One region of the Burkholderia sp. Ac-20345 genome, then DNA from elsewhere that is predicted to be linked to it. Evidence: riboswitches for the same ligand, from Rfam matches in the RefSeq annotation. Region 1 holds a riboswitch; each other region holds the start of a gene.
The links. A riboswitch is a leader RNA that binds a small molecule or an ion and turns the genes downstream of it on or off. The one in region 1 is predicted to bind cobalamin.

Region 1 (6,916 bases):
CGCTCGGCGGGCGACTCGCCGAACACGTGCAGCCCGTCGCGAATCTGCGCCTCCTTCAGTTCGCACAGCCACGCGTCGACGCGCGTGAGCAGCGCATCCTCGTCACCCGTATCGCGCGGCGGCGACACGCTCAGCTCGTCATGCAGCCGGTGCTCGGCGATCGTCGCGAGGATCGTCTTGCGCAGCAGCTTCGCGCGCCGTGCATCGACCATCAGCGCTTCGTAGTATTCGTCGACCTGCCGTTCGAGATCCTGCAGCGGGCCGTAGTTTTCGGCGCGCGTGAGCGGCGGCATCAGGTGATCGATGATCACGGCCTGCGCGCGGCGCTTCGCCTGGCTGCCCTCGCCCGGATCGTTGACGATGAACGGGTACAGGTGCGGCAGCGGCCCGAGCGTCAGGTCGGGCCAACACGCGTCGGACAGTGCGACGCTCTTGCCCGGCAGCCATTCGAGGTTGCCGTGCTTGCCGAGGTGGATGACCGCGTCAATGCGATACGCATCGCGCAGCCAGAAATAGAACGCGAGATACGCGTGCGGCGGCACGAGATCCGCGTCGTGGTAGCTCGCGTAGTCGTTCTCGCCGCGCGAGCGCGACGGCTGGATGCCGACGAACACGTTGCCCGCGCGCCAGCCGGCGATCGTGAAGCGCCCGTGCCGCAGCGTCGGGTCGGCTTCGGGCGGGCCCCAGCGTTCGTTCAGCGCGTCGCGCACGGCCACCGGCAGCCGCGCGAAACGCGCGACGTAGTCGGCCAGCGGGAAGCTCTGGAATGCGGGACGCAATGCATGCACGGCCGCGTCGTTGGTCACGCCTTCGGTGAGCCGCGCGATCAGCGCGTCGCCGTCGGGCGGCAGGTCCGCCACCGCGTAGCCTGCGTCGCGCAGCGCCGCGAGCACGCGCAGTGCGGAGGCCGGCGTGTCGAGCCCGACGCCGTTGCCGATCCGCCCTTCGCTTTGCGGATAGTTCGCGAGGATCAGCGCGACGCGCTTGTCGATGTTGTCGAGCGTGCGCAGCCGGCACCAGCCGCGCGCGAGCGCCGCGACGAACGCGATCCGTTCGGCGTCCGGCTGGTAGCGCACGACGTCGACCTCGGTGTGCGGACAGCGGTACGCGAGCCCCTTGAAGCTAACCGCGCGCGTGACGATGCGGCCGTCGACTTCCGGCAGCGCGATGTGCATCGCGATATCGCGCGCATGCAGGCCCTGGTTGTCGGCCACCCACGCGTCGCGATTGCCGCCGGACAGGATCACCTGCAATACCGGCGCATCGCCGGCGAGCACGTCGTGTTCGGGGCTGTCGATCGCACCGGCCGCGAACGCGGTCGTGTTCAGCACGAGCGCGACGCCATGCGTGTCGCAGAGCTGCGTGATGACCTCGCGGCTCACCGCGTCCTTCAGCGACGTGACCGCGATCGGCAGCGGATTCAGCCCTTCCTCGACGAGCGCGTCGGCCAGCGCATCGAACACGGCCGTGTTCGCGGCCTGCCAGTGCGCGCGATAGAACAGGATCGCGACGACGGGCGCGCCGGGCGTCCAGCGCGGCCGCCAGTCGTCGACGCTCGCACGGTCGCGCGCCGGGTGATACAGCGCCGCGGCCGGCAGCGGGCGCGGCAGTTCGGGTTCGTCGCCGAACCCGAGCGTGTGGAATGCAATGCTGCGCAGCAGCGCTTCGGCGTTGTGCACGCCGCCTTCACGCAGATAGCGCCACCACAGCCTGCACAGGTCGGGCGCGACGGTGCTCTTCGCGACGAGGTTCGGGTCTTCCTGCAGGTCGCCCGAGAACATCGCGAGCTGCTGCCCGCGCTTCGACGCGAGCGACACGGCCTGCTCGATCCCGTACGGCCAGTACGCCTCGCCGCCGAGATGGTCGATCACGACCGACTTCGCATGCTGCAGCACGTCGTCGACGTAGAAGTCGACCGACGCCGGCTGCCGCAGGAACGTGACGTTCGCGAGCCGCACGCTCGGGAAGCCGGCCGGCAGGTGCGGCACGACGCTCGCGAGCAGCGACAGCGTCGTGTCGGCCGAACTCAGGATCACGATCTCGGCCGGCTGCTGGTCGATCCGGACGACACCCTGAGTATCGTCGACGAAGCCTCCCGGTGTGGTGCGCAGCAGATGCATCGTGCGTTACGCCTGTTGCGGCTCGGCCGCGCACGCGGCGTCGAACGCGCGTTGCAGCGCGGCCGCGTCGAGATCCTCGCCGATCAGCACGAAGCGGCTCGCGCGCGTTTCGCCGTCCTGCCAGCGACGGTCGAAATAGCTGTCGAAGCGGCGCCCGACGCCCTGGATGACGAGCCGCATCGGCGCGCCGGGCAGCGCGGCGAAGCCTTTCGCGCGATAGATCGTGTGCGCCTCGACGACGCGCTGCAGCGCCGCGATCGTCGCTTCGCGCGTGCCGGCGTCGCCCGACACGACCACCGAGTCGAAATCGTCGTGATGGTGATCGTGATCGCCGTCGTCGGCCGAGCCGTGATGATCGTGACGCAGGTGGATCGTTTCTTCCGATGCCGATTCGAGGCCGAGCAGCAGTGCGAGGTCGAGTTCGCCGCGCGTCGCGCGCACGATCTTCACCTGCGGCGGGATTTCGTCGCGGATCGCGGTTTCGATCTGTGCAAACTCCGTATCGCCGACGAGATCGGCCTTGTTCACGATCACGAGATCGGCGGACGACAGTTGATCGGCGAACAGCTCGTGCAGCGGCGATTCGTGGTCGAGGTTCGGATCGGCGCGGCGCTGCGCGTCGACGGCCTGCGGGTTTTCCGCGAACTGGCCGCTTGCGGCGGCCGGCCCGTCGACGACGGTCACGACCGCGTCGACCGTGAAGCTGTTGCGGATCGTCGGCCAGTTGAACGCCTGCACGAGCGGCTTCGGCAGCGCGAGGCCCGAGGTTTCGATCAGCACGTGGTCGATGTCCGCGCGGCGCTCGACGAGCGCTTCCATCACCGGATAGAACTCTTCCTGCACGGTGCAGCACAGGCAGCCGTTCGCGAGTTCGTATAGCTGGCCCGCCGCTTCGCCCTGCGCGCCCTCGGCATCCTCGCAGCCGATGCCGCAGCCCTTGAGGATTTCGCCGTCGATGCCGAGCTCGCCGAATTCGTTGACGATCACCGCGATGCGGCGGCCTTCGGCGTGCTGCAGGATGTGGCGCATCAGCGTCGTCTTGCCGCTGCCGAGAAAGCCCGTGACGATCGTGACGGGAAGCTTGCGTAGGGTCATGGTAGGTCCGGTGTCGAAGATGGAATCAGGACGGGATCGTCGCGTCGATGGCGGCGTGGCAGTTCATCTGGCGGATCGCAGGCGTGCCGTCGCGCGGTCCGGACGGACAGTCGCGGGACAGGTGGTACGACGAATCGGACATGGTGCTTCCTTGCGAACGGTCGACATCGTGAGTGCCAACACGGCTGCCGCTGGCCCGCTGCACGCCGCCTGCCGTTCGCCGCGCCGGCCGGCGCGGGTTCGCGCAGGGACGGATCGGCGGAGGAAACGGGCGACACGCGGGCGTCGGGCCTGCTGCGGCCGTGGACGATGCGCCGCCTCCCCGCGGCGCTGAACCCCAACGTTTAGGCCGGTATCCGGGCTGGCGAACACGCCGCTTCGCCTTCCCGGATGCACGCGGCATCCAGTGGCGGTCGTCCGCATGCGCGCGGCATGCGGCGAAGCGGCGTTGCGTCACACTTGCGCGCGACGCGTTCGCTTACCGTTGCGGGGGCAGCACAGGTTGGCTCGACTGCGGCGCAGGCAGGCTTCCTGTTTCCCGTTTAACTGCGCATGCCGGAGCGGCGCGCGCGAGCACCAAAACGCGTGCGAGTGTAGGCGGCGGTGCGGGGAGCGTCAAGGCGGAACGGGCCGCCGGGCCCGGTTTCCCATGCCCGGCGCGCGTGGCCGGAAGCCGTGCGCGGCGGTTCGCACGGGTGGATCGCTGTGCTATCGTATGCGCCGCGTTCGGTGCTCGCATGCGCATTCCGCGCCTGCAGTTAAACGGGAAACAGGAGGCGGACCACCGCCCGGCCTGTGCTGTCCCCGCAACGGTACGCCGCCCGCGCGACGCGCTTCCCCGCGCACGCGTCCATGCCGCCCACGATGCCACTGCCCTTCAGCCGGGCGGGAAGGCTGCGGCCTGGCAAGCGGCCAGCCCGGATACCGGCCGACGCAAGGGGCGAGCCCGACGCTCGCCGAACGCCCGATCCGCGGGGGACGGATGGGGTGCGCATTTTGCCCGCGTCCGCGCGGGCTTCGTTCGATCCGTCATGCCTGACCTGTCCGCTGGCCGCCGCCGCGCCGCCTGCCTGCCCTGTTTCACTGTTTCGACACGGTGCGCGCCGTGCCACGCCCGATGAGCCGCGCCTGGCTCATCGGCGCCGGCCCCGGCGACGCCGACCTGCTGACGCTCAAGGCCGCCCACGCGATCGGCGCGGCGGACGTGCTGCTCGTCGACGATCTCGTGAATCCCGACGTGCTGCGCCATGCGCGTGCCGATGCGCTCATCGAGCACGTCGGCAAGCGCGGCGGTCATGCGTCGACGCCGCAGGAAGCGATCGTCGCCGCGATGCTCGCGCATCTGCAAGCGGGCCGCAGCGTCGCGCGGCTCAAAGGCGGCGATCCGTTCGTGTTCGGCCGCGGCGGCGAGGAGCTGACCGCGCTCGGCGCGGCGGGATTCCCGGTCGAGGTCGTGAACGGCGTCACCGCGGGCATCGCCGCGCCGGCCGCAATCGGCATACCGGTCACGCAGCGCGGCGACGCTCAGGGGGTGATCTTCGTCACGGGCCACGGCGCGGGCGCCGATGAACCCGACTGGCGCGCGCTCGCGGCCACGCGCATGACGATCGTCATCTACATGGGCATCCGCCGGCTCGACGCGATTGCAACCGCGCTGCGCGACGGCGGCCTGCCCGGCGATACGCCGTGCGCGGCGATCGAGAACGCGACGCGCCCCGGGCAGCGGCACGTGCTCGCGACGCTCGACACGCTCGTCGAACGCGTCGGGGCAACCGGCATCGGCTCGCCGGCGATCGTCGTGATCGGCCGCGTCGCGGCGTTCGCCGCCGATCCCGCGGTACGTGCCGCGCTCGGCAGCGGCGCATGATGCGCGTCGCGCTCGGCGTCGGTTTCCGCGCGGGCGTGACGGCCGCGCAGCTCGATGCCGCGATCCGCGCGGCGTTGACGCTGTACCCGGCCGCCGAACCGGCGCTCGTCGCCACGCTCGCCGACAAGGCGCGTGACCGCGCGCTGCGCACGTTGTGCGCGCGACGCGGCTGGCCGCTGGTTGCGTTCGACGCTGCGCAGCTCGCGAGCCGCCCCGAACTGGCCGCGAGCGGCCCGTCGGATGCCGCGCTCGCCCGCTTCGGCGTCGCGGGCGTGGCCGAGCCGTGCGCGCAGCTCGCGGCGCCGCACGGCCGGCTGCTGGGCCCCAAATCCATCCGGGACGGCGTGACGGTCGCACTCGCCGGCCCGCTCTGAATCCTTTGTTTCGCTTTCTTTCGACAGGACGAATCCGATGAAAACCGACGCCGAATCCCATCAACGGATGACCGAACGCCGCCGTGCGGGCCACGAGAAGAAGCAGGCCGCCGCCACCAATGAAAAGGGCCTGCTGATCGTCAACACCGGCAACGGCAAGGGCAAGAGCACGGCCGCGTTCGGCATGGCCGTGCGCGTGCTCGGCCACGGCATGCGGCTCGGTGTCGTGCAGTTCATCAAGGGTGCGCTGCACACGTCCGAGCGCGACTTCCTCGGCGCGGTGGCCGAATGCGATTTCGTGACGATGGGCGACGGCTATACGTGGAACACGCAGAACCGCGACGCCGACATCGCGACCGCGCGCAAGGGCTGGGACGAGGCGCGCCGGATGATCGAAAGCGGCGACTACCGGATGGTGATCCTCGACGAGCTGAACACGGTGCTGAAGTACGAATACCTGCCGCTCGACGAAGTGCTCGCGACGCTGGCCGCGCGTCCCGATTCGGTGCACGTCGTCGTGACCGGGCGGCATGCGCCCGACGCGCTGATCGACGCGGCCGACCTCGTCACCGAAATGCGGCTCGTCAAGCATCCGTACAAGGAGCAAGGCGTGAAGGCGCAACGCGGCGTGGAGTTCTGAGCATGCCGGCCTGCCCCGCGCTGTTCGTCAGTGCGCCCGCGTCGGGCCAGGGCAAGACGTCGGTGACGGCCGGCCTCGCGCGGCTGCACCGCCGGCTCGGCCGCCGCGTGCGCGTGTTCAAGACCGGGCCCGATTTTCTCGATCCGATGCTGCTCGAACGCGCGAGCGGCGCGCCCGTGCATGCGCTCGACCTCGGGATGGTCGGCGAGGCCGGCTGCCGCGCGCTGCTTGCCGACGCCGCGCGCGATGCCGACCTGATCCTGATCGAAGGCGTGATGGGGCTGTTCGACGGCACGCCGAGCAGTGCCGACCTCGCGGTTGCATTCGGCGTGCCGGTCGTCGCGGTGATTTCCGCGAAGTCGATGGCGCAGACGTTCGCGGCGATCGCGTTCGGGCTCGCGCGGTTCCGGGCGGGGCTGCCGTTTCATGGCGTGCTGGCGAATCGCGTCGGCTCGGCCCGGCATGCGGAACTGCTGCAACAGGCGTTGCCCGACGACTTGCGCTGGCTCGGGCACGTGCCGGCCGATGCGGGCATCGCGCTGCCGGAGCGGCATCTCGGCCTGCACCAGCCGAACGACATCGACGATCTCGATGCGCGGCTCGATCGCGCGGCCGATGCGCTCGCGCAAACGGCGCTTGCCGAGTTGCCGCCGGCTGTTGCGTTCGCGGAACCGGATGCAGCAGCGCCGCTGCCGCGTGCGCTCGCCGGCAAGCGGATCGCGGTGGCGCGCGATATAGCGTTCTCGTTCATCTATCCGGCGAATCTCGCCTTGCTCGACACGCTCGGTGCGCAGGTACGATTCTTCTCGCCGCTCGCCGA
Region 2 (11,803 bases), on a different contig from region 1:
GACTTCTCGATCAGGCGGATTGCTTCGGATACCAGATACATCGTGTTGCGCACGTTGTCGACGTCGCGTTGCGGCACGGCCGCCATCGAGCCTGACGCGCCGACCGCGGTCGCGAGCGACGTGGACAACTGCCGCACGGCGGGGATCACGGCCGGCGTCAGCTCGCGATGCTGCACGTAAAGCTCGACGTCGGCGCGCGGGTTCGCGGACGGCGCGACGCCGTTCGCGTACTTCCCGAACGTCGCGGCTGCCTGGTTCGCGACCGCAACGAAGGTCTGCGTCTCGGCCGGCGTCACGGCCTTGTTCAGTGCATAAGCGGTCGGCACCGTGCCGATCAGGATCAGCATGATGAGGCCCATCCCTTTCTGGCCGTCGTTCGAGCCGTGCGCGAACGACACGCCCGTGCAGGTCAGGATCAGCAGGCAGCGAATCCAGAACGGCGGCGGCTGGTCCTTCGGCGGCTCCTTGTACAGTTCCGGAATCCGCACGAGCGTTTTCAGCACGAGCAGCAGCAGCGCGGCACACAGGAAGCCGACGAGCGGCGAGAGCAGCAGCGACTTGCCGACGCCGAGCGCTTGGCCCCAGTCGACGCCGCTCGTGCCGGACGGCCCGTGCATCAGCTGGTTCATCAGCCCGACGCCGATGATCGAGCCGATCAGCGTATGCGAGCTCGACGACGGCAACCCGAAATACCAGGTCGCGAGGTTCCACACGATCGCGGCGATCAGCAGCGCGAACACCATCGAGAAGCCCGCGCCGCTGCCGACCTGCAGGATCAGCTCGACCGGCAGCAGTTGCAGGATGCCGAACGCGACGGCGCCGCTCGAGATCATCACGCCGAGGAAGTTCCACAGGCCGGACCAGATCACCGCGACGTTCGGTGTCAGCGAGTGCGTATAGATCACGGTGGCCACCGCGTTCGCGGTGTCGTGGAAACCGTTGACGAATTCGAAGCCGAGCGCGATCAGCAGCGCGGCGCCGAGCATCAGGTACGGGAACAGCGACCCTTCGCGCATCGGCGACAGATCGTCGATCAGGTGGGTGGCGATATAGATCGCACCGATCGCGAGCACCAGCAGGAAGACGGCATAGCCGAGCTGCCTGGTGCGCTCGACGGAACCCGAATTGTTCGGGGCAGACGAAGCAGGTTGATTCATGACGGTATCTCGTAAGGGAACCGCGACCGATCCTAGCTTCGGCTAGCAGTCAGTTTGATGACAGCAGGGAGTGCGAACGGTGTGTCTTACAGCGACGTAAGGTGAGCATCGCCAGGCAATTGCGATACGACGCGACATGTCGGCTTGCGTCGTGGCCGACATCGCGAACGCAACAGGGCAGGAGGCTAGGTGGCAGTGTCGCGCCGATCGTCGGCGGCGATCAACATCCATCCGTGCGGCGACGCAGCGAATGTCGTGCACGACAGCGGTGCGACGTCGATGCGGGTTGCCGCGTCGGGATCCATCCGCAGCGCATGCGCGACGGCCGCGCGAACGATCGGTGCATGTGTGATGGCGACGATGTCGCGGTCGTGCTGCAGCGCGTTCAACCATGCGCCGACGCGGCGCATCGCTGCATCGAACGATTCGCCGCCGTGCGGCGACGCGGACGGATCGCCGATCCACGCACCCAGTTCGTCAGGCAGGTCGCGCGCGAGGTCGTGTAGCCGCCGGCCGCGCCAGTTTCGGTAGTCGATGTCGCGCAGTGCGTCATCGATGTCCGCGCGCAGCCCGAGCGCATCGGCGGTCTGCACCGCACAGCGGGCCGGGCTGCACAGCACGAGCGCGCCTGCGACGCCCGTCCACCGGTCGCGCAGCGCCGCGGCTTCGGCGAGCCCGTGCGCGTCGAGCGGATCGTCGTCGGGAAACGTGCCGGTGCGCATCGCCCGGGTCGACGCATGTGCAATCAGGCGCAGCGAGGCATGCATGTTCATGTCGGTTTTCGGATGATCCGGGACGGACGCGCTCGTCCACCTGCCGCCGCTTCAATACGCGAACATTCGCGCGTACAATTCGCCGGATACGAAATGCGGAAGCCGGTGCAATCCCGGCGCGGTCGCGCCACTGTAACCGGTGATCCATGATCCCGGAAGCCAGACCTGCCTTCGTACCCATCCAACATTTGTCGGGGCGCGATTCCCCTGAGGTGCATCCATGAGCGAAGCAGTGCTGAAGCCGGCGGTCGTGCCGGCACCCATCCCCGTCCGTGAACTGTTGCCGTGGGCCGTGTTCGTCGGCCTGATCCTGTTGCTCGCACTGTATTTCGTCGGTGCGGAACAAGGCGCGACGTCGCTGGTGCCGGGCATGTATGTCCACGAGTTCGTCCACGACGGCCGCCATCTGCTCGGCTTCCCCTGCCACTGACGCGGAGGTCACGATGGTCGGAAAGCTGCTCATGCGCGGGATGCTCGCAGGCATCGCCGCAGGCCTCCTCACGTTCGGTTTCGCGAAAGTCGTCGGCGAACCGCAAGTCGATCAGGCAATCTCCTTCGAAGAAAAAACCGAAGCCGCCCACGGCGAAGCACCGGAACCCGAACTGGTCAGCCGCCACACGCAAGCCGGCCTCGGTCTGCTGACGGGCGTCGTGACCTACGGCGCGGCATTCGGCGGGCTGTTCTCGCTGGTCTTTGCGTATGCGTATGGCCGAGGCAGCCGTCTCCCGGCACGGCCGCTGGCTGCGTGGCTCGCGCTGGCGTCGTTCGTCGCGCTCGTGATCGTGCCGAACATCAAGTACCCGGCCAATCCGCCGTCGGTTGGCGACCCCGACACGATCGGCTATCGCACGGGGCTGTTCTTCCTGATGATCGCGATCTCGGTCGCGACGATGGTGTTCTCGGTCAGCGTGCGCCGCCATCTGCTGGCGAAGCTCGGGCAGTGGAACGCGTCGATCGTCGCCGGGCTCGTGTTCGTCGCGATCATCGCGGCCGTGCAGATCGGGCTGCCGTCGGTCAGCGAGTTGCCGGCCGATTTCCCGGCGGCCTTGCTGTGGAAGTTCCGCGTGGCGGCCATCGGCATGCAGGTGATCATGTGGACGACGATCGGCCTGTTGTTCGGCGCGTGGGTCGAGCGCAGCGAACGCGTCGGCATGCGCGCGGCCTGACGCACTTGAGAACCGGGCGCGCCTAGCGCAGCATGCGCGGCGCGCTCCACGTCGATTCGCGCGCCAGCGCGACGAACGCGGCCAGATAGTCGATCGACGCATCCGCGTCGCGGATGCCGAGGAAGATCTGCTTCGCGATTCCCTTCTTGCCAAGCTTGACCGGCACGACCGGCATCCGGTCCACGTATTCGTCGGCCAGCCATCTCGGCAGCGCGGCCACGCCGCGCCCGCTCGCCACCATCTGCAGCATGATGTCGGTCGTCTCGATCGACTTGTGCCGCCTCGGCACGATGCCGGCCGGCGTCAGGAACTGGTTGTAGATGTCGAGCCGGTCGGTTTCGACCGGGTAGGTGATCAGGATCTCGTCGGTCAGCTGCTCGGGCGTCACGTAGTCGGCGTTCGCGAACCGATGTGAATCGGCGACCACCAGCACCTGCTCGTAGTCGAACACAGGGTCGAAGCGCAGGCCCGGCTTGTTCAGCGGATCGGGCGTCACGAGCACGTCGATGTCATAGCCGAACAGCGCGCCGATGCCGCCGAACTGGAAGCGCTGCTTCACGTCCACGTCGACGTCGGGCCAGCGCGACAGGTAGGGCGACACGACCTTCAGCAGCCACTGGTAGCACGGGTGGCACTCCATCCCGATGCGCAGCGTGCCGCGTTCGCCCTTCGCGTACTGCTTCATCCGCTCCTCGGCGAGCTCGAACTGCGGCAGCAGCCGGTTCGCCAGCTTCAGCAAATACTGTCCGCCCTGCGTGAGCCGCAGGCCGCGACCCTCCCGATCCCAGATCGGCGTGCCGAGCTGCTGCTCGATTTTCCGGACGGTATGGCTGAGCGCCGATTGCGTGAGGTGCAGCGCATTGGCGGCCGCGGTCAGCGAGCCCTGACGCTCGACTTCACGGATGACGACGAGATGGAATCGTTCCAGCATGGATAGCGCTCGCGCAACAGATACATGAACAACTTTAATGGATGAATGAAATAATGCCATTTTATTTCATGGTTTGAAATCCCTATCATGGCTGCCGGATCTTCAAATTTCTTCTGGACGACAGCTCATGGTCACGACACACAACCTCGGTTTTCCGCGCATCGGCGCGAAGCGCGAACTCAAGTTCGGTCTCGAACGCTACTGGAAAGGCGAATCGTCGCGCGACGAGCTGAAGGCGCTTGGCGCCGAGCTGCGCCAGCGTCACTGGAACGATCAGCGCGACCTGGACCTGGCGCCGATCGGCGACTTCGCGTTCTACGATCAGGTGCTCGACATGAGCTTCACGCTCGGCAACCTGCCGAAGCGCGTGCAGGGCTTCCACGGCGACGTGCTCGACAACTATTTCCGTGTCGCGCGCGGCCGTTCGGCGCAGTCGGCGGAAGAGCATGCCGACTGCTGCGGCGGGGTCGCGGCCGGTGAAATGACGAAGTGGTTCGACACGAACTACCACTACATCGTGCCGGAATTCCACGCTGACACGAACTTCTCGCTCGACCCGTCGCGCCTGCTCCAGCAACTGGCGGAAGCGCTGGCGCAGGGCGTGGGCGCGAAGCCGGTGATCCTCGGCCCCGTCACGTACCTGTGGCTCGGCAAGGCAAAGGACGATTCCGACCGCCTTGCACTGCTGCCGAAGCTGCTGCCGGTGTACGGCGCGCTGCTCGACACGCTGACCGCGCAGGGTGTGGAATGGGTGCAGATCGACGAACCGATTCTCGTCACCGAACTCGATGCCGAGTGGCAACAAGCATTCAAGACTGCGTACGCTGCGCTCGAAACGCGCCGCATCAAGGTGCTGCTCGCGACGTACTTCGGTCAGCTTCAGGACAACCTGGCGCTTGCGAGCTCGCTGCCGGTCGACGGCCTGCATGTGGATGCGATCAACGCACGCGACGAAGTCGACGCGCTGGTGCGTGAACTGCCGGCCGAGCGCGTGCTGTCGGTGGGTGCGATCAACGGCCGCAACATCTGGAAGACGGACCTGAACACGACGCTCGACTGGCTCGAACCGCTCGCGAAGCAACTGGGCGAGCGCCTGTGGCTCGCGCCGTCGTGCTCGCTGCTGCACGTGCCGGTCGATCTCGCGAGCGAGGACAAGCTCGATGCGGAAATCCGTTCGTGGCTCGCGTTCGCGCTGCAGAAGCTCGACGAGCTGAAAGTGCTCGCGACCGCACTGAACGAAGGCCGCGACAAGGTGGCCGATGCGCTGGCCGCGAACGCCGCCGCGATTCATTCGCGTCGCCACTCGCCGCGCGTGAACAACCCGGCGGTGAAGGCCGCGATTGCCCGGATCGACACGCAGCTCGGCAACCGCGTGAGCCCCTATACGCAGCGCGCGCCGAAGCAGTCGGCACGCCTGAACCTGCCGGCGTTCCCGACGACGACGATCGGCTCGTTCCCGCAGACCGGCGCAATCCGCCAGGCCCGCAGCCAGTTCAAGGCCGGCGCGCTGGATGAAGCCGGCTACCGCACGGCGATGCAGGCCGAGATCGAACGCAGTGTCCGCGAACAGGAGTCGCTCGAACTCGATGTGCTCGTGCACGGCGAAGCCGAACGCAACGACATGGTCGAATACTTCGGCGAGCAGCTCGACGGCTACGCGTTCAGCCAGTTCGGCTGGGTGCAGTCGTACGGTTCGCGCTGCGTGAAGCCGCCGATCCTGTTCGGCGACATCAGCCGCCCGAAGGCGATGACGGTCGAATGGATCACGTATGCGCAGTCGCTGACGAACAAGCCGATGAAGGGCATGCTGACTGGCCCCGTGACGATCCTGAACTGGTCGTTCGTGCGCGACGACCAGCCGCGCTCGGTGTCGTGCTACCAGCTCGCGCTGGCGATCCGCGAGGAAGTGCTCGATCTCGAGAAGGCCGGCGTGCGCGTGATCCAGATCGACGAGGCTGCGCTGCGCGAAGGGTTGCCGCTGCGCCGAGCGCAGTGGGGCGAGTACCTGAAGTGGGCGGTCGAATCGTTCCGCATCACCGCGAACGGCGTGCAGGACGATACGCAGATCCACACGCACATGTGTTATTCGGAGTTCAACGACATCATCGCGTCGATCGCCGACATGGATGCGGACGTGATCACGATCGAGACCTCGCGCTCGGACATGGAGCTGCTCGATGCGTTCGACAACTTCAAGTATCCGAACGAAATCGGGCCGGGCGTGTACGACATTCACTCGCCGAACATCCCGACGCAGGAGCACATCGTCGGCCTGATGAGGAAGGCGGCTGAACGGATTCCGGCGGAACGCCTGTGGGTGAACCCGGACTGCGGCCTGAAGACGCGCCAGTGGGCGGAGGTGATTCCGGCGCTGACGAACATGGTCGCCGCAGCGAAGACGCTGCGCAACCAGGTGCACTGATCGGGGCGCGGTCCGGAAAACAAGAAGGGCGGCCAGATGGCCGCCCCCGGATGTACGAGGCCCGGGCGGGCGAAGCCGCCAGCCCGGTGCGCGTGTGCGTTACGCAGTGCGTACTGCGTGCGGCAACGTGTCGGCCACCTTGCGGGGCGCGCCCGCATCATCGATGCTCACACGCCGCGAGATCAGCCACACGCACAACGACGACAGGATCGCGGCGCTCGTGTACTGGAGCGCGAGCGGCCACCATTGCGGCGCGGTGTTCTGCGCGATGATGGTCGCGACGAGCGGCGTGAGGCCGCCGGCGAGCGCGCCGCACACCTGGTACGCGATCGAGATCGCCGTGTAGCGGATGCGAGCGACGAAGATGCCGCTGACGAAGCCCGCGACCACCGAGTAGTAGCCCGATTCCGCGAGCGTCGCGAGGCCGACGCCGACCGTGATCGACAGCGGCGTGCCCATGTGCACGAGCGGCAGCATGACGAACGGGACGATCGCGGCCCATGCGCCGGTGATCAGCAGCACGCGGGTGGTGCCGAAGCGCTGCGCGAGAAACGCGGCCGCGAGCTGCACGACGAACTGCAGCACGGCGACGATCGTCATGCAATGCAGCACCATCGACCGGTCAAGCGACAGGAACTGCGTCGCATAGCTGATCATGAAGATGTTGCTGAAATACACGCCGGCGATGCCGTACACGTTCGCGCCGATCGCGAGCAGCAGCAGCGGCCAGTACTTGAGCGCTTCTCGCAGCGGTTTCTGCGCGATGTTGCCGCTCTTCTTGATTTCCTCGAACTCGGGCGATTCCGACACGCTCGCACGGATCACAAAGCCGACGATCAGCAGTACGGAACTTGCCAGGAACGGCACGCGCCAGCCCCAGCTCATCATGTCTTCCTTCGACAGCGTGCTGATCGCGCCGAATGCGAGCATCGACAGGATCAGGCCGCTTGCGCTGCCGAGCTGCGCGAACGACGCGAAGAACGTGCGCTTGCCTTCCGGCGCATGCTCGCCGGCGAGCAGTACCGCGCCGCCCCATTCGCCGCCGACCGCGATGCCTTGCAGCACGCGCATCAGCACGAGCAGGACCGGTGCGATCACGCCGGCTTGCGCATGGGTCGGCAGCAGGCCGATCGCGACCGTCGACACGGCCATCAGCATCAGCGTCGCGAGCAGCGAACGCTTGCGGCCGAAGCGGTCGCCGAGGTAGCCGAACATCACGCCGCCGAGCGGCCGCGCGAAGAAGCCGACCGCGAACGAGCCGAACGATGCGAGCAGGCTGATGAAGCGGTTTTCGCCGGGAAAGAACAGCGGCCCGAACACGATGGCGGCGGCGGTCGCGTAGCTATAGAAGTCGTACCACTCGATCGTGGTGCCGACGAACGACGCGAGCGCCGCCCGCTTGGGTTGCTTGACGGAAGTCCCCATCTTTATTTGTGCTCCTCTTGAATCCTTTGATTTGGAATAGGTGGCGGTGCCGGAATCAGTCGCGGTACGCGACGCCCGGCAGCACGCACAGCAGCTCGTACGCGAGGTTCGCGCCGAGCAGCGCCGTGGTGCCGAACGGGTCGTACGGCGGCGCGACTTCGACGAGATCGCAGCCGACGATGTTCAGCCCCTTCGCGCCGCGGATGATCTCGAGCGCCTGCGGCACCGTGAGGCCCGCGATTTCCGGCGTGCCGGTGCCCGGCGCGTAGGCCGGATCGATGCCGTCGATGTCGAAGGTGATGTAGACGGGCGTGTCGCCGACGCGCGCGCGCACTTCTTCCATCAGCGGCGCGAGCGACTTGTTCCAGCACTCTTCGGCCTGGACGACGCGGAAGCCCTGGTCGCGGCACCAGTCGAAATCCTCGGCGGCGTAGCCGGTGCCGCGCAGGCCGATTTGCGTGACCTTGTCGCCGTGCAGCAGGCCTTCCTCGACCGCGCGGCGGAACGGCGTGCCGTGCGCGATCTTTTCGCCCATCATCGTGTCGTTCACGTCGGCGTGTGCATCGACGTGGATCAATGCAACCTTGCCGTGCTTGCGGTGGATCGCGCGCAGGATCGGCAGCGCGATCGTATGGTCGCCGCCGAGCGTGATCGGCTTGCAGTCGTGCTCGAGGATCGCGTCGTATGCGGCTTCGATGCGTGCGATGGAATCGTGCAGGTTGTACGGATTGATCGCGACGTCGCCGATGTCGGCGATCTGCAGCGAGTCGAACGGAGCCGCGCGCGTGGCCATGTTGTACGGGCGCAGCAGCACGGATTCGGTGCGGATCTGGCGCGGGCCGAAGCGCGCGCCGGTGCGGTTGGAGGTGCCGAGATCGAACGGCACGCCGACGAAACAGGCGTCGAGCCCTTCGGCGCTTGCCACGTGCGGCAGGCGCATCATCGTCGCGATGCCGCCGCAGCGCGGCATTTCATTGCCGCCGAGCGGCTGGAAATGGGTGTGGTCGTTCATGGCTGTCTCTTCCGATGTGGGGTTGCCGTATCATGCGACGCGGCTTGGCGCACAGTTTTACGCGCTCCGCCGGGAAAGAAGAATGCGAAGATATCGACGTAAACATCGATTTTCATCGATGTATGGAAGGGGATGAGCGTGCTGGGGAATCTGTCGACCCTCGATCTGCGGTTGATCCGCGTGTTTCTCGCGGTCACGGACGCGGGCGGCGTATCGGCCGCGCAGGCCGTGCTGAACGTCGGGCAGTCGACGATCAGCGCGCAGCTTTCGTCGCTCGAGACGCGGCTCGGCTACCGGCTCTGCGAGCGCGGCCGCAGCGGTTTCCGGCTCACGCCGAAGGGTGAGCGCTTCCACGCGATGAGCCGCAAGCTGCTCGCGGCGCTCGACGAATTCGGGATGGCCGCGCGGCATATGGACCGCCAGCTGGTCGGCACGCTGAACATCGGCCTGATCGGCCATACGCCGGTGAGCCAGAACGCGCGGATCGCCGAGGCGATCGCCGCGTTCCGCACCCGCGACGAGGCCGTGCGATTCTCGATCTCCGTGCGCGCGCCGGGCGATCTTGAGGAGAGGCTGCTGAGCGACGAGATCCAGATCGCGGTCGGCTACTTCTGGCACCGGGTGCCGTCGCTGCACTACACACCGCTGTTCATCGAGCGCCAGGTCGCGTACTGCGGGCGCGGCCATCCGCTGTTCGACGGCGCCGGCGCGCTGACGCCGGCCGACGTCGCGGGCTTCGAATGGGCGTGGCGCTCGTATCCGCTGCCCGAAGCGCAGATGTCGACGACGCCCGACCGCGTGACCGCGACCGCCGACAACATGGAGGCCGTCGCGCTGCTGATCCTGTCCGGCCACCACCTCGGCTATCTGCCGCAGCACTTCGCGGCGCCATACGTCGCGCAAGGGTTGCTCACGCCGCTCAATCCGGAGCAACTGCGCTACGACGTGACGTTCCACATGGTCGTCGCGCGCAACGGGCGCGGCAATCCGCTCGTGGAAGCGTTTCTCGAGGATCTCGAACACGCGCACCAGCCGCCCGACATCGCGTAGGCCGTCGGCCTCAACAATGTGAACGAGTGTTGCGGCGGCGCGGCCCGACGCAGCCCACATCGATCGGCGTCGAAGTGACGGATCGGGCGCCGGGTTCGGTTTGCGAGCGGCGTCCGCCCGCTCGCATCACGGCACCGGCAGCCCCGCGTCATGCTTGACCTCGCGCAGCGACAGCGCCGATTCGATCGACGTCACGCCCGGCAGCATCCGCAGCGACTCGCGCAGGAACGTGCCGTAGTCGTCGAGATCGCGCGCGACGACCTGCAGCAGATAGTCGGCGGTGCCGGCCACGTTGTGGCACGCCAAGATCCGCTCGATGCCGATCACCTCCCGCTCGAAGCGGTCGGCGGTCTTGCGGTCGTGGGTCGCGAACCGCACGAGCACGAACGCAACGACGCCGAAACCGAGCGCCTGGCGCGACAGCTGCGCGCGGTAGCGCTCGATGTAGCCGTCGTTCTCGAGGCGCTTCAGGCGCCGCGCGCACGGGGTCTCGGAGAGGCCCACGGTGTCGGCGAGGCGGGCGATCGGCAGGCGGCCGTCGCGCTGCACCGCGGCAAGGATGGCGCGGTCGGTTTTGTCGAGTTCGGTCATGTTGGCGGATTCCTGGTGCAGATTCGGTGATTGTGGCGGATTCCCCTATGAATCGCCAATCCTGAATCAAATATGGCCAATAATCCCTCGCACTCTGGCGGCAATATATCGCCGTAAGAGGACAGGGGCAGACCATGATTTCCACGCATTTGCTGTTGATTTATCTCGCCGCGCTGGCGGCCATCTATGCGGTGCCGGGGCCGGACATGGCGCTCGTGCTGCAGACCAGCATCGGCCGCGGCGTGCGGCCGGGGATGGCGGCGGCGGCCGGCCTGTCGCTCGCGCGCACCGCGCACGTGACGCTGTCCGCGTGCGGCGTCGCGGCGCTGATCCGCAGCGCGCCGTGGCTGTACGAAGTGATCCGCTACGGCGGCGCGCTCTATCTCGCCTATGTCGCGATCCAGGTGTTCCGTTCGCCCGTGTTCGCGCTCGGCGACGGCGACGCGGCGGCCACGGCGGGCGAACTGCGCCAGTCGTTCGTGAAGGGCCTGCTCACCAACCTGCTGAACCCGAAGGCGCTGCTGTTCTGCTCGGTGCTGCTGCCGCAGTTCGTGCGCCCGGAGGCCGGGCCGGTCGTGCTGCAGATGTTCGAGCTGGGCGGGTTGCTGGTGGCGGCCGGCGTGTGCTTCGACCTCGCATGCGTGTTCGGCGCGTCGCGGATCGCCGCGTGGATGCGCGCGCATCCGCTCGCGCAGACGGTGCAGCGCTGGACGTTTTCCGCGGCGCTGATCGGCTTTGCGCTGCGCCTGTCGATGGACTGAGTGCCGAGGCGGCGTCGCGCCGGCGCAGGTTGCGCGGCGCGTCGCCGCACCGGGTGAAGGCCGCGCGCAACGCCGGTCCGCGCGTGCGCCCCGTCGCAGAAGGGCGTGCGCGCAAATCGTCTGACTGTTCTAAACTCCCTGTTACTTCGCGCTGCGCGAACCCGACCGACCGAACGGAACCGTCTCCCGCCGGCCCTGTCCGATTTCCTGGCTGTTCCGTGCAACGCGGTACCAAGGAGGGTCTGAACATGGCAAGGCATCTTCACGCCGACCGTGAACCCCGAATCGTCGCCGAGTCCAAGTGCCTCGGTCCGTGCGATCCGGCAGAACGCATCCACGTCACGATCATGTTGCGGCGGCAGGAAGAAGGGCAACTCGATACGCTGCTTCACCAGCTCGCCACCGGCGACGCGCAAGCGAAACCGGTGTCGCGCGAAACCTTCGCGCAACGCTTTTCCGCCAATCCCGACGACATTCGCAAGGCCGAGGACTTCGCGCGTCGTCATCAACTGACG
Region 3 (11,803 bases), on a different contig from region 1:
CACGCCGGGCGCGATGCGCTCGGCGACGAGCAGTGCAGCCGTTGCGATGAAGCCGTCGACCAGGATCGTCATCCGCTCGCTTGCGGCCGCGAGATATGCGCCCGTCATCATCGCGATCTCGAAGCCGCCGAACGTCGCGAGCACGTCGAGCGGCGCAATCGCGTGCGAATGCTTGACGAGCGCACGGCCGAGCACCGCGCGCTTGTGCGCGAGGCCCTGGTCGTCGAGGCCCGTGCCGCGCCCGACGCACGCGTCGATCGGCACGCTGAGCAGGCGGCTCATCAGGCACGCGGCCGACGACGTGTTCGCGATCCCCATCTCGCCGAAGCCGATCACGTTCGTGCCGAGCGACGCATGCAGGCGCACGCGCGCCGCGCCGGCCGCGAGCGCCGTCATCGCCTCGTCGCGCGTCATCGCCGGCTCCGCCGCGAAGTTGCGCGTGCCGCGTGCGACCGGCAGCGACACCAGCCGGTCCGACACCGGCAACGGCGACGCGACGCCCGCATCGACGATCTCGAGCGTGCTCTGCGCGACGCCCGAGAATGCGTTGATCGCCGCGCCGCCGGCGAGGAAGTTCGCGACCATCTGTGCGGTCACCGCTTGCGGATAAGGACTCACGCCCTCGGCGGCAATCCCGTGATCGCCGGCAAACACGATCATCACGGGACGCTTCACGACCGGCCGCTCGGTGTGCTGGATCAGGCCGATCTGCAGCGCGACCGCCTCGAGCTGGCCGAGGCTGCCGGGCGGCTTGGTCTTGTGGTCGATCACGTGCTGCAGGCGCTTGCGCAGCACATCGTCGAGCGGCGCGATTTCGGGCGGGAAGGGGGTCGGGGTCGTCATCGAGGAGCCGGGTCGTTGGCGCGGCGTGCGCCGCGCATCGAAAAAGGAAAGGTCATTGTCGCTCGGGCCACGCCGGCAGCAGTGCATCGCGGCCGTTCTCGCGGATCAGCACGAGCGGATAACCGAACGCATCGCTTGCGCGCTCGGGTGTCAGTACGTCGTGCACGGGGCCGGCCCACGCGTGGCCGCGGCCGTCGAGCAACAGCGCATGCGTCGCGAAACGCCGCGCGAGATTCAGATCATGGCACGAGAACAGCACCGTGCGCGGGCCCGCGTCGAGCCATGCGGCCAGCGCGGTCAGGCAATCGATCTGGTGATGCAGGTCGAGATGCGCGAGCGGTTCGTCGAGCAGCATCAGCGGCGCGTCCTGGCACAGCGTCGCGGCCAGCGCGACGCGCTGACGCTCGCCGCCCGACAGCGACAGCACGTCGCGCGACGCGAGCGCGGTCAGGTCGAATGTCGCCAGCGCGTCGCGCGCGGCCGCGCGGTCGCCGTCGCGCTCCCAGCCCCAGCCGCCGAGATACGGGAAGCGGTTGAGCAGCACCGTGTCGAACACGGTCGCGCTGAATGCGTCGTGCAGTTGCTGCGGCATCAGCGCGCGGCGCTGCGCGAGCTGCTCGGGTGGCCACGCGGCAAGCGGCCGGCCGTCGATCTCGACCCGTCCGCCGGCCGGCGGCTGCAGCCCGGCGAGGGTTGCAAGCAGCGTCGTCTTGCCCGCGCCGTTCGGCCCGGCGACGCACCAGATCTCGCCGGGACGGAACGCCCGGGTGAAGCCATCGAGCAGCGTGCGCGCGCCGGCCTTCAGCGTCAGGTTGACGGCCGCGTAGTTCATGTCGCCAGTGGTGGCATGCAGTGCGGCCCCCGTCATCGCATCGGCCTCCTCAACAACATCCACAGGAACACCGGCACGCCGATCAATGCGGTCATCACGCCGACCGGCAGTTGCGCGGGCGCGATCGCGGTGCGTGCGAGCAGGTCAGCCGCCATCACGCCGCCGCCGCCCGCGAGCATCGCGGCCGGCAGCAGCATCCGCTGGTCGTTGCCGAAGGCGAGCCGCAGCGCATGCGGCACGACGAGGCCGACAAAGCCGATCGTGCCGGCTGTCGTCACCGCGGCCGCGGCGGCCAGCGACGCGACGAGATAGATCCGCACGCGCAGGCGCGCAACGGGCACACCGAGCGCGAGCGCGGTCGCGTCGCCGCGCAGCAGCACGTTCAGTTGCGGCGCGGCCGGCAGCGCGACGCATGCGGCCAGCAACAACGCACCCCACGCGAACCACGGCGCGGTCACGCCGTTCAGGTCGCCCGTCAGCCAGAAGATGATCCCGCGCAGCCGTGCTTCGGGCGCGAGCGACAGCAGCAGTGTGACGAGCGCGCCCCACCCCGCCGCGATCACGACGCCCGTGAGCAACAGCCGAGGCGACGCGTCGCGCGACTCGCCGCGCCACAGCTCGCGGCGCGCGAGACCGAGCACGAGCGCGACCGACACGAGCGAACCGGCGAACGCCGACGCATCGACGAGCCACCACGCGCCGCCCGCGATCATCGCGACGAGCGCGAAACCGGCCGCACCGCCCGACACGCCGAGCACGTACGGCTCCGCGAGCGGGTTGCGCAACAGCACCTGCAGCAGTGCACCGGATAGCGCGAGCAGCGCGCCGCATGCAAAGCCCGCGAGCGCGCGCGGCAGGCGCAGCGTGCGGACGATATCGGCGAACAGCGCGTCGCCGCCATGCGGCACGAGCGACGCGAGCGCCTGCCATGGCGACATCGGCACACTGCCGATCGACAGCGACGCGACGAACAGCAACGCGACCGCCACAGCCAGCGCGGCCCAGATCGCGGTGGCGCGTGCGGCGCTCATGCCGCGCGCGGCGCCGCACACGACGTGCGGCGCACCTGCTTGCGGCTGCCGGCCGGTCGTGACTTGAGCGCCGCGCGGACGATTGGGGTCAGCATCGAAGAAGATTCCATGAAGCATTGCGCGCCCCGCCTCCCCGCAGGCCGCGCGTCACGAAGCCCGTGCGGGCTTCCCGTCTCGGCCGGTATCCGGGCTGGCGGCGGTCCGGCTCGCCTTCCCGCGCGATGACGCGCAGTGGCCCGCGTCCGCATGCACGACCTGCACGCGAAACGCGCCCGAGCCGGCCTGCGTCACGGGACGCGGCCGCTTACCGTTGCGGGGGCAGCGCAGGTTGGCGGGCTTCCGGCGCCCACGCCCTGCTTCCCGTTTAACCGCGCGTTCCACGCGCGAGCACCGAGGCGGCGCCAGTTTAGGAGCGGGTCGCGCGAGCGTCAAGGAAGCGTCCGGACACGCATGGGAAGCGCTGATTCGCGGCAAGAAGCAGGGGTGTTACGACTGGAAACGTTACAGATGTCGGATTGCGCGTTATTCCGCGCTAAAATGCTGGGTCTTTAGAGGACGCAGCAAATGCTCAACGAACTCGAAACCCTATCTCAAAATATTGGCCGTCTGATTTCGCTGAACAAGCGCTATCACTCGGAACGGCTCGCGCTCGAGGAGCAGGTCGCGCAATTGCGCGCGGATGCGGACGCAGTCCGCACGGAACTCGCGCAACTGCGCGACGAACGTAATGCGCTCGCAGCCGAGCGCGACACTTTGTCGGCAAAGATCGACGACGCCCAGGTGAAACTGAACGCGATTCTCGAAAAGCTCCCGCGCTCGAAAAACGCGGAGCAAGCCGACAACCAGCTCGACCTGCTGGATGCACAGGCGCGTGCGGATGGCGATGACGCGGCCAGCCACGGAGAACATGCATGAGCACCAAGCAGATCGAAGTCTCGATTCTCGGTCAGCCCTATCGTCTCGCCTGTTCGGCCGAGACCGAAGCGGCGCTGCTCGAAGCGGTCGCGCGCGTCGACGCCGAAATGTCGAAAATCCGCTCGAACAGCTCGGTACGCGGCACCGATCGCATCGCCGTGATGGCGGCGCTGTCGCTCGCGTCCGAATTGCTGCGGCTGCAAACGAGCGTGCGGCACGGTGAAGCATTTCCGGCGGAAGAAATCCGTCGTACAATGCACCAGATGAACGAACAGCTCGGCGCGGTGCTCGCACAGCACGAGACGCAGTAACGTTTGATCGATGCGTCGATTCCCCTTGATCTCGGCGATCAACGGTGGTCAAATTGGCGCAACGAAACACAGTTCAGTCAGCTTCCCTGCCTGGTTCGCCAAGGTCATATATTCCTTGAACCAATGCCATGTGCACGGTTGCGGAAATTTGTAGCACGGGCGCGCGCGTCACTCTGTCTGATGTACCCGAAGTGCTGCTAACTGCGACCAATTCTGAACCCCAGGTTCAGGATGCCGGCCTAGCGGCCAAGGCGGGGGCCTATCCAACGGCATCGGGCGAAGCCCGGTGCCGTTTTCTTTTGTAGCAGCCTCTTTCTGCGTCGATCACGATCCATGCAATACTGGCTGATGAAGTCCGAACCGGACGAAGCAAGCATCGACGATCTCGCCAACGCACCGCAGCGCTCGCTGCCGTGGACCGGCGTGCGCAACTATCAGGCGCGCAATTTCATGCGCGACACGATGAAGATCGGCGACGGCGTGCTGTTCTATCACTCGAGCTGCCCCGAGCCGGGCATCGCGGGCCTCGCCGAAGTGTCGTCGACGCCCTACCCCGATCCCACGCAGTTCGATCCCCAAAGCCCCTATTACGACCCGAAGTCGAATCAGGAAGCGCCGCGCTGGCTGCTCGTCGACGTGCGCTACGTAAAAAAATCGCCGCTCGTGCCGCTTGCGGCGCTGCGCGAACACGACGAACTCGCCGACATGCGCGTGCTCGCGCGCGGCAACCGGCTGTCGATCACGCCCGTCACGCGCGCCGAATGGCGCTTCATCACCGAAAAGCTGATGAAGTAGGCGCACGCCAAAGGTCAAATCTGGTCAGTACGCGCCGCCGTCACGGAACTCGCGGTACTTTCGCGCAGCCTAAGCAACCGCTGCCGGCCGATCGGGCCGGCTGTCGTTTTTTTCGTCGCGCGGCCCGCCCGCGTCGTGCGCGCGCAATCCGCGTGCACGCCCTCGCACAAGGAGTCCAACAATGACCAAGAAATCCGCACTCGCGCTGTCGCTCGCCCTTGCCGCCGCCGTTCCCGTCGCGCTGACGCTCGCGTCGCCCGCCGCGCACGCGCAATCCGCGAACCCGCACTTTCCGGAGCCGGCAGGCGTGCTGTCGCTGTCGTCGCAGGCCAGCGCCGACGTACCGCAGGACATCATCCACATCACGCTGTTCTACGAGCAGCAGGCCAAGGATCCGGGCAGCCTCACCGCGCAGTTGAACCAGCGCGCCGACGCAGCCCTGTCGCAGGCGAAGGGCGTGTCGGGCGTCACCGCACACACGGGCGCATTCTCCGTCTATCCGAGCACCGATCGTGACGGCAAGATCTCCGCATGGCGCGGCCGCACCGAGGTCGCGCTCGAATCGCGCGATTTCGCCGCAGCGTCGAAGCTTGCGGGCCAGCTGTCGAACCTGATGCAGGTCGCGAACGTCGAGTTCTCGCTGTCGCCCGAAGCGCAGCGCGCGGCCGAGCAGAAGCTGACGACCGAAGCGATCAAGTCGTTCCGCGCCCGCGCGGACGAAGCCGCGAAGGCATTCGGCTACAGCAGCTACACGATCCGCGACGTGAACGTCGGCGGCGGCCGCAACGTGCAGCCGTACCCGCGCATGATGGCAATGGCCGCGGCGCCGATGGACAGCGCAAAGATGAGTGCGCCGATCGCGGTCGAAGGCGGCAAGGCCACCGTGTCGGTCACCGTCAACGGCTCCGTGCAGATGAAGTAACGCGCAGCGCACGGCAGTCCGAAATGAAAAACGCCGGCCCGAGGGCCGGCGTTTTTCATTTGCGTGCGCATTGTCGATGCACGCGCCGATCGCACGTGCATCGGCATCACATCATGCAGCGGCATGCGCCGCGCGGCGGCGATACGCCCAGACCATCAAGGCGATGCCCGTGAGGATCATCGGCAGCGACAGCCACTGCCCCATCGACAGGCCGAGCGCAAGCAGGCCGAGGAAGTCGTCGGGCTCGCGCGCGAACTCGACCGTGAAACGTGCGAGGCCGTAGCCGATCAGGAACAGCGCGGAGATCGCGCCCATCGGCCGCGACTTGCGCGAGAAGAAGAACAGCGCGAAGAACAGCGCGATGCCCTCGAGCGCGATTTCATAGAGCTGCGAAGGATGGCGCGGCAGCATCTGGTATTGCATGAACACGTCGGCGAGATGCCACTTCTCGACGAGCTCCGGATGCTTCGGCAACCATGCCGCATCGTCGCGCATCGCGCCCGGGAACAGCATCGCCCACGGTGCGGACGGATCGGTCACGCGGCCCCACAGTTCGCCGTTGATGAAGTTGCCGAGCCGCCCGGCCGCGAGCCCCGCCGGCACCATCGGCGCGACGAAATCGGTGACCTGCAGCCAGTGGCGCTTGCGCTGCCACGCGAACAGCACCATCGCGAGCGTCACGCCGAGGAAGCCGCCGTGAAACGACATGCCGCCTTCCCACACCTTGAACACGTCGAGCGGATGCGAGAAGTAGAAATCGGCCTTGTAGAACAGCACATAGCCGAGCCGGCCGCCGAGCACGGTGCCGAGCACGCCGTAGAACATCATGTCGTCGATGTCCTTCGCGGTCCAGCCCTGCGCCGCGACGTGCGGCAGCTTCAGGCGGATCCGGCCGACGACGATCGCCGCAATGAAGCCGACGAGATACATGAGCCCGTACCAGCGCACGGCCAGCGGCCCGAGATGGATCGCAACGGGGTCGAAATTCGGGTGAATGATCATGGGTTAGCGAAGAAGTTTTCGAATGCGGTACGGCCGTCGCAAACGCGCAGCACCGCGCTTTGGACGGCACCGGCGCGTCATCGTTCACGTCATGTGGCGACGCCCTGCGCGCGCACGACGTCGATGAAGCCGGCCAGCACGGGGCTCACGTCGCCGGTGCGCCACACGAGGCCCGTCTCGACGACCGGCGCGTGACCGGCGAGCGGCCGGTAGACCACGCCGGTGCGCCGCAGGTTACGCAGCGATTGCGGCACCAGTGCGACGCCCATGCCGGCCGACACGAGGCTGACGATCGTCTGCATCTGGATCGCCTCCTGGCCGATGCGCGGGGTTTCCCCCGCCGCGCCGTAGCAGCCCGTAATGATGTCATAAAAGCCGGGCGCCAAACGACGCGGAAAGATCACGAGCGGCAACGCGGCGACCTCCGCGAGATGGACAGGCTCGTCTTCGGGCGCGTCGCTCGCTGCCGCCGGCATCGCCACCACCAGCGGCTCGCGCACGACGGGCAGGTACGACAACCCGGCCGCGTGGCGCGGCGGCACCGGCGGAATGACGAGCCCCGCATCGATGCGGCCGGCGACGAGTTCATCGATCTGCACGTCGCTCGTCGCCTCCGCGAGTTGCAGCCGCACCTGCGGATAGCGCGCGCCGAACGCCCGCAGCAGCGAAGGCAGCAGCCCGTAATCGGCGGTCGACACGAACGCGAGCGACAGCGAGCCGGCCTCGCCGCGTGCGAGCCGTCGCGCAAGCGGCGGCAACGCATCGGCCGACGCAAGCAGCCGGCGCACGTCGGGCAACAGCGCCGCGCCAACCGCCGTCAGCGCCACCGAGCGCTTGGTGCGCACGAACAGCGCGACGCCGAGCGCATCCTCGAGCGCGCGGATCGCCTGCGATAGCGGCGGCTGCGTCATCGACAGGCGTTCGGCCGCGCGGCCGAAATGGCGCTCGTCGGCGACGGTCGCGAAATAGCGCCACTGGCGCAGGTCGGGAGTCGGATCGGCCATGGCTCTCTCATTCGAAAAACGACTTAATAAGCGACAAATAATATATTGGACATCCCAATCCGGACACTCCATTCTTGATTGATCCGAACCGGCGCGCCGTTCAGCGGCGTTGCCCAGACAACGATGGAGTCCCCCATGGCTTACAACCGTCGCTCGAAGCACATCACGCAGGGCGTGGCCCGCTCGCCGAACCGCTCGATGTATTACGCACTCGGCTACCAGAAGGACGATTTCGACAAGCCGATGGTCGGCATCGCGAACGGCCATTCGACGATCACGCCGTGCAATTCCGGCCTGCAGCGCCTGTCGGACGCGGCCGTCGCGGCCGTGAAGGCGTCCGGCGCAAACCCGCAGATCTTCGGCACGCCGACGATTTCGGACGGCATGTCGATGGGTACCGAAGGCATGAAGTACTCGCTCGTGTCGCGCGAGGTGATCGCCGACTGCATCGAAACCTGCGTGCAGGGGCAATGGATGGACGGCGTGGTCGTCGTCGGCGGCTGCGACAAGAACATGCCGGGCGGGATGATTGCGCTCGCGCGGCTGAACGTGCCGGGCATCTACGTGTACGGCGGCACGATCCGCCCCGGCAACTGGAAAGGCCGGGACCTGACGATCGTGTCGTCGTTCGAGGCGGTCGGCGAATTCACCGCGGGCCGGATGTCGCAGGAGGATTTCGAAGGCGTCGAGCAGAACGCCTGCCCGACGTCGGGGTCGTGCGGCGGGATGTACACCGCCAACACGATGAGCTCGTCGTTCGAGGCGCTCGGGATGTCGCTGCTCTATTCATCGACGATGGCGAACCCCGACCAGGAGAAGGTCGACTCGGCCGCCGAATCGGCGCGCGTGCTCGTCGAAGCCGTGAAGCGCGACCTGAAGCCGCGCGACATCATCACGAAGGAATCGATCGAGAATGCGGTGTCGGTGATCATGGCGACGGGCGGCTCGACCAACGCGGTGCTGCACTATCTCGCGATCGCGCACGCGGCCGAGGTCGACTGGACGATCGAGGACTTCGAGCGCATCCGCAAGCGCGTGCCCGTGATCTGCGACCTGAAGCCGTCGGGGAAGTACGTCGCGACCGACCTGCACCGGGCCGGCGGGATTCCGCAGGTGCTGAAGATCCTGCTCGACGCGGGGCTGCTGCACGGCGACTGCATGACGATCACCGGCCGTACGATCGGCGAAGAACTGCAGGACGTGCCCGGTGTGCCGCGCGCGGACCAGGACGTGATCTTCCCGATCGACCGTGCGCTGTACAAGGAAGGCCACCTGGCCATCCTGAAAGGCAATCTCGCGGAAGACGGCGCGGTCGCGAAAATCACCGGCCTGAAGAACCCGGTGATCACGGGCCCGGCACGCGTGTTCGACGACGAGCAGAGCGCGATGGATGCGATTCTCGGCGACCGGATCCGCGCCGGCGACATCCTCGTGCTGCGCTACCTCGGCCCGAAGGGTGGCCCCGGCATGCCGGAAATGCTCGCACCGACGTCCGCGATCATCGGCAAGGGGCTCGGCGAATCGGTCGGCTTCATCACGGACGGCCGTTTCTCGGGCGGGACCTGGGGGATGGTGGTCGGCCACGTCGCGCCCGAGGCGTTCGTCGGCGGCACGATCGCGCTCGTGCAGGAAGGCGACTCGATCACGATCGACGCACACCGGCTGGTGCTGCAGCTGAACGTCGACGACGCGGAACTCGCGCGGCGCCGCGCCGCATGGCAGCAGCCGGCGCCGCGCTACACACGCGGCGTGCTCGCGAAATTCGCGGCGCTTGCGCGGCCCGCGAACAAGGGTGCCGTCACGGGTTGACGCTCGCGCGTCAAAACATGTGACCCCGATAAACATGGCCGCAGGGGGAACGCGCAAAACGCGCTTTCCCTTTGCTTTTATAATGCGCGGACCATGTAGCCGGCCGTCCCCGCCGGCGGAGAACCGCATGAAACACTCGATATTGCGCGTCCTGCTCGCCACGCTGCTGATCGGCAGCGCGGCGGCGGCGCGTGCCGACCAGGCCGACGGGCTCGCGCTTGCCCAGCGCAAGAACTGCATGGCCTGCCACGCGATCGGCAAGCCGCTGATGGGCCCGTCGTTCCGCGACATCGCCGGCAAGTATGCGGCGCGCGGCGACGCCGTCGATTACCTTGCCCAGTCGATCGTGAAAGGCAGCGTCGGCGTATGGGGCAGCGTGCCGATGCCCGCCAATACGCAACTGACGAACAGCGAAGCCCACACGCTCGCGCAATGGGTGCTGTCGGTGCGCTGACCGGACACCCTGGGCGGGAATGGCCCCCGTGCGGGACTCTGCCGACAGGCGGGCCTGGCCGGGCTGGCTCAAACCTCGCTGGCCGCTTCACCGCCCCTTACTGGAATCGCTCCCCGTTTTCCGCCGGAACGACCGCGCACTCAACCTGAGTGACCGGCGCGGCGGCGTGCGATCTCTTCGTCGACCGCGTCGCGAACCCAGTCCATCACCTCGGTTTCCAGCGCCAGCGCCACTTCGCGCGTGATCTGGCCGACCAGCCAGGCCGAATGCTCATGCAGCGCATCGCGACAACGGGCCTCGATGGCGTCGCGCCCTTCCCCGGTCAGATAGTTCGTCAGGCGATTGCGCAGGCGCTCGGCGATGTGCTGCGCATCTTCCGGCGTCAGGCCAGCTGCGGCCTGCGCAGCCGGCTGCGGCGCGGCGGCCGGTACGACGGCCTCCGGCATATGCGCTTCATGCGCGTGCCCGACCGCCTCATGCGCCACCGCGGCAAACGCGTGTTGCGGCACATCGTCGTCGGCCAGCGACGATTGCAGCGGCGCACTCATCGCCGCCGAATCTTCGGCCACCACATGCTCCGCGGCGCCGGGTTCGGCCGGCGCATCGGTCTCGCCCATGGAAGCCGCAGCAGCGGTCGCCACGTCGCCCGGCAGTTCGACCGCCGGCACGTGCGGCGTCGGCACGGGTTCGACCACGACGGAATCGGGGTCAAGTTCACTTTGAACGGAATCGGCCGACGCCGCACTCGCGGTGTGCGGGGCGACCACGTCGGTGAGCACCGGAATCGCCGCACTGGCGGGCGGTTGCGGCACAGCGGGCGCGATCGAGCGCGCCGGCACCGGCTTGCCCGGCACCAGCACGTCGGTCAGCGTCGGGATCGAGGATGAATCGGCTTCGGTCACGGGAACACTCCGTCGACGGTTGCGGCTAGCCGCCCTGCTTGTAGTTGTTCAGTGCGTAGCCGCGGTCGCGGTAGAACCGGTAGCGGTCGCGGCCCGCGGCCAGCTCGTCCGGCGCGTTGCCGACCACTTCGAGCAGGCGCTCGAAGCGGGCGAACTGCGCGGGCACGGCTGCGCCGAGGTTCAGCAGCACGTGATGATGCGGTGCGCGGTCGAGATCCGCGGCCAGCACGATCGGCGTGCCGGCTGCGTGCTCGCTGTCGACACCGCAATGCGGGATGAAATCGAGCGGCGAAAACGTCCAGAGCCGCTCGTCGAGCGCGCGCAGGCGCGCGGGCTCGGCGAGCACGACGACCGGCTGCCCGGCCTGGTAGGCCTTGCGCAGCAGCCGGCACGCGTACTCGAGCGAATCGCCGACGTTCGAGTGGAAATCGATCCGCGTCATCGCCCGTGCACCCGCATCGTCGTCAGCACCGCCATCACTGGCCGGCGCGGTCGATCAGGAACTGCGCGAGCAACGGCACCGGACGGCCCGTCGCGCCCTTCGCCGCGCCACCCTTCCATGCGGTGCCCGCGATGTCGAGGTGGGCCCACGGATAGCTGTCGGTGAAGCGCGACAGGAAGCACGCGGCCGTCACGGCGCCGGCCGGACGCCCGCCGATGTTCGCGAGATCCGCGAAGTTCGACTTCAGCTGATCCTGGTACTCGTCGTCGAGCGGCATGCGCCATGCCGGGTCGTTCGCTTCGCGCGACGCGTCGAGCAGTTCGCCCGCGAGTGCGTCGTCCGTCGAGAACAGGCCGCTGTTGTGGCCGCCCAGCGCGATCACGCACGCGCCCGTCAGCGTGGCAACGTCGATCACGGCGGCCGGCTTGAAGCGCTCGGCATACGTGAGCGCGTCGCACAGGATCAGGCGGCCTTCGGCGTCGGTATTCAGCACCTCGATCGTCAGGCCCTTCATGCTGGTGACGATGTCGCCCGGCTTCGT

Region 2: linked by a shared signal. The riboswitch ahead of G3O06_RS38410 (CbtB-domain containing protein) and the one ahead of cobA (uroporphyrinogen-III C-methyltransferase) in region 1 are both predicted to bind cobalamin.
Region 3: linked by a shared signal. The riboswitch ahead of G3O06_RS31090 (iron ABC transporter permease) and the one ahead of cobA (uroporphyrinogen-III C-methyltransferase) in region 1 are both predicted to bind cobalamin.

What each region holds. Positions count from the first base shown of each region.
Region 1 covers NZ_JAAGPO010000199.1:208-7,123, forward strand. Annotated here, with positions in the region: partial or broken gene cobN (cobaltochelatase subunit CobN) at 1-2,120, opposite strand, end outside; gene cobW (cobalamin biosynthesis protein CobW) at 2,127-3,215, opposite strand; cobalamin riboswitch at 3,545-3,811, opposite strand; cobalamin riboswitch at 3,926-4,163, shown strand; gene cobA (uroporphyrinogen-III C-methyltransferase) at 4,333-5,082, shown strand; gene G3O06_RS39415 (cobalamin biosynthesis protein) at 5,079-5,456, shown strand; gene cobO (cob(I)yrinic acid a,c-diamide adenosyltransferase) at 5,494-6,096, shown strand; gene G3O06_RS39425 (cobyrinate a,c-diamide synthase) at 6,099-6,916, shown strand, end outside.
Region 2 covers NZ_JAAGPO010000189.1:3,943-15,745, forward strand. Annotated here, with positions in the region: gene G3O06_RS38400 (inorganic phosphate transporter) at 1-1,157, opposite strand, end outside; gene G3O06_RS38405 (histidine phosphatase family protein) at 1,343-1,930, opposite strand; cobalamin riboswitch at 1,982-2,118, shown strand; gene G3O06_RS38410 (CbtB-domain containing protein) at 2,151-2,360, shown strand; gene G3O06_RS38415 (CbtA family protein) at 2,374-3,096, shown strand; gene G3O06_RS38420 (LysR family transcriptional regulator) at 3,119-4,027, opposite strand; gene metE (5-methyltetrahydropteroyltriglutamate--homocysteine S-methyltransferase) at 4,155-6,449, shown strand; gene G3O06_RS38430 (MFS transporter) at 6,549-7,874, opposite strand; gene speB (agmatinase) at 7,930-8,886, opposite strand; gene G3O06_RS38440 (LysR family transcriptional regulator) at 9,025-9,936, shown strand; gene G3O06_RS38445 (Lrp/AsnC family transcriptional regulator) at 10,063-10,527, opposite strand; gene G3O06_RS38450 (LysE family translocator) at 10,662-11,288, shown strand; gene G3O06_RS38455 (S53 family peptidase) at 11,537-11,803, shown strand, end outside.
Region 3 covers NZ_JAAGPO010000114.1:16,374-28,176, reverse strand. Annotated here, with positions in the region: gene cobT (nicotinate-nucleotide--dimethylbenzimidazole phosphoribosyltransferase) at 1-843, opposite strand, end outside; gene G3O06_RS31095 (ABC transporter ATP-binding protein) at 896-1,711, opposite strand; gene G3O06_RS31090 (iron ABC transporter permease) at 1,708-2,823, opposite strand; cobalamin riboswitch at 2,865-3,116, opposite strand; gene G3O06_RS31085 (ATPase) at 3,271-3,621, shown strand; gene G3O06_RS31080 (cell division protein ZapA) at 3,618-3,932, shown strand; RNA gene ssrS (6S RNA) at 4,013-4,194, shown strand; gene G3O06_RS31070 (EVE domain-containing protein) at 4,266-4,727, shown strand; gene G3O06_RS31065 (SIMPL domain-containing protein) at 4,909-5,649, shown strand; gene lgt (prolipoprotein diacylglyceryl transferase) at 5,761-6,651, opposite strand; gene G3O06_RS31055 (LysR substrate-binding domain-containing protein) at 6,741-7,655, opposite strand; gene ilvD (dihydroxy-acid dehydratase) at 7,791-9,464, shown strand; gene G3O06_RS31045 (c-type cytochrome) at 9,592-9,918, shown strand; gene G3O06_RS31040 (DUF2486 family protein) at 10,059-10,820, opposite strand; gene G3O06_RS31035 (DNA polymerase III subunit chi) at 10,846-11,262, opposite strand; gene G3O06_RS31030 (leucyl aminopeptidase) at 11,297-11,803, opposite strand, start outside.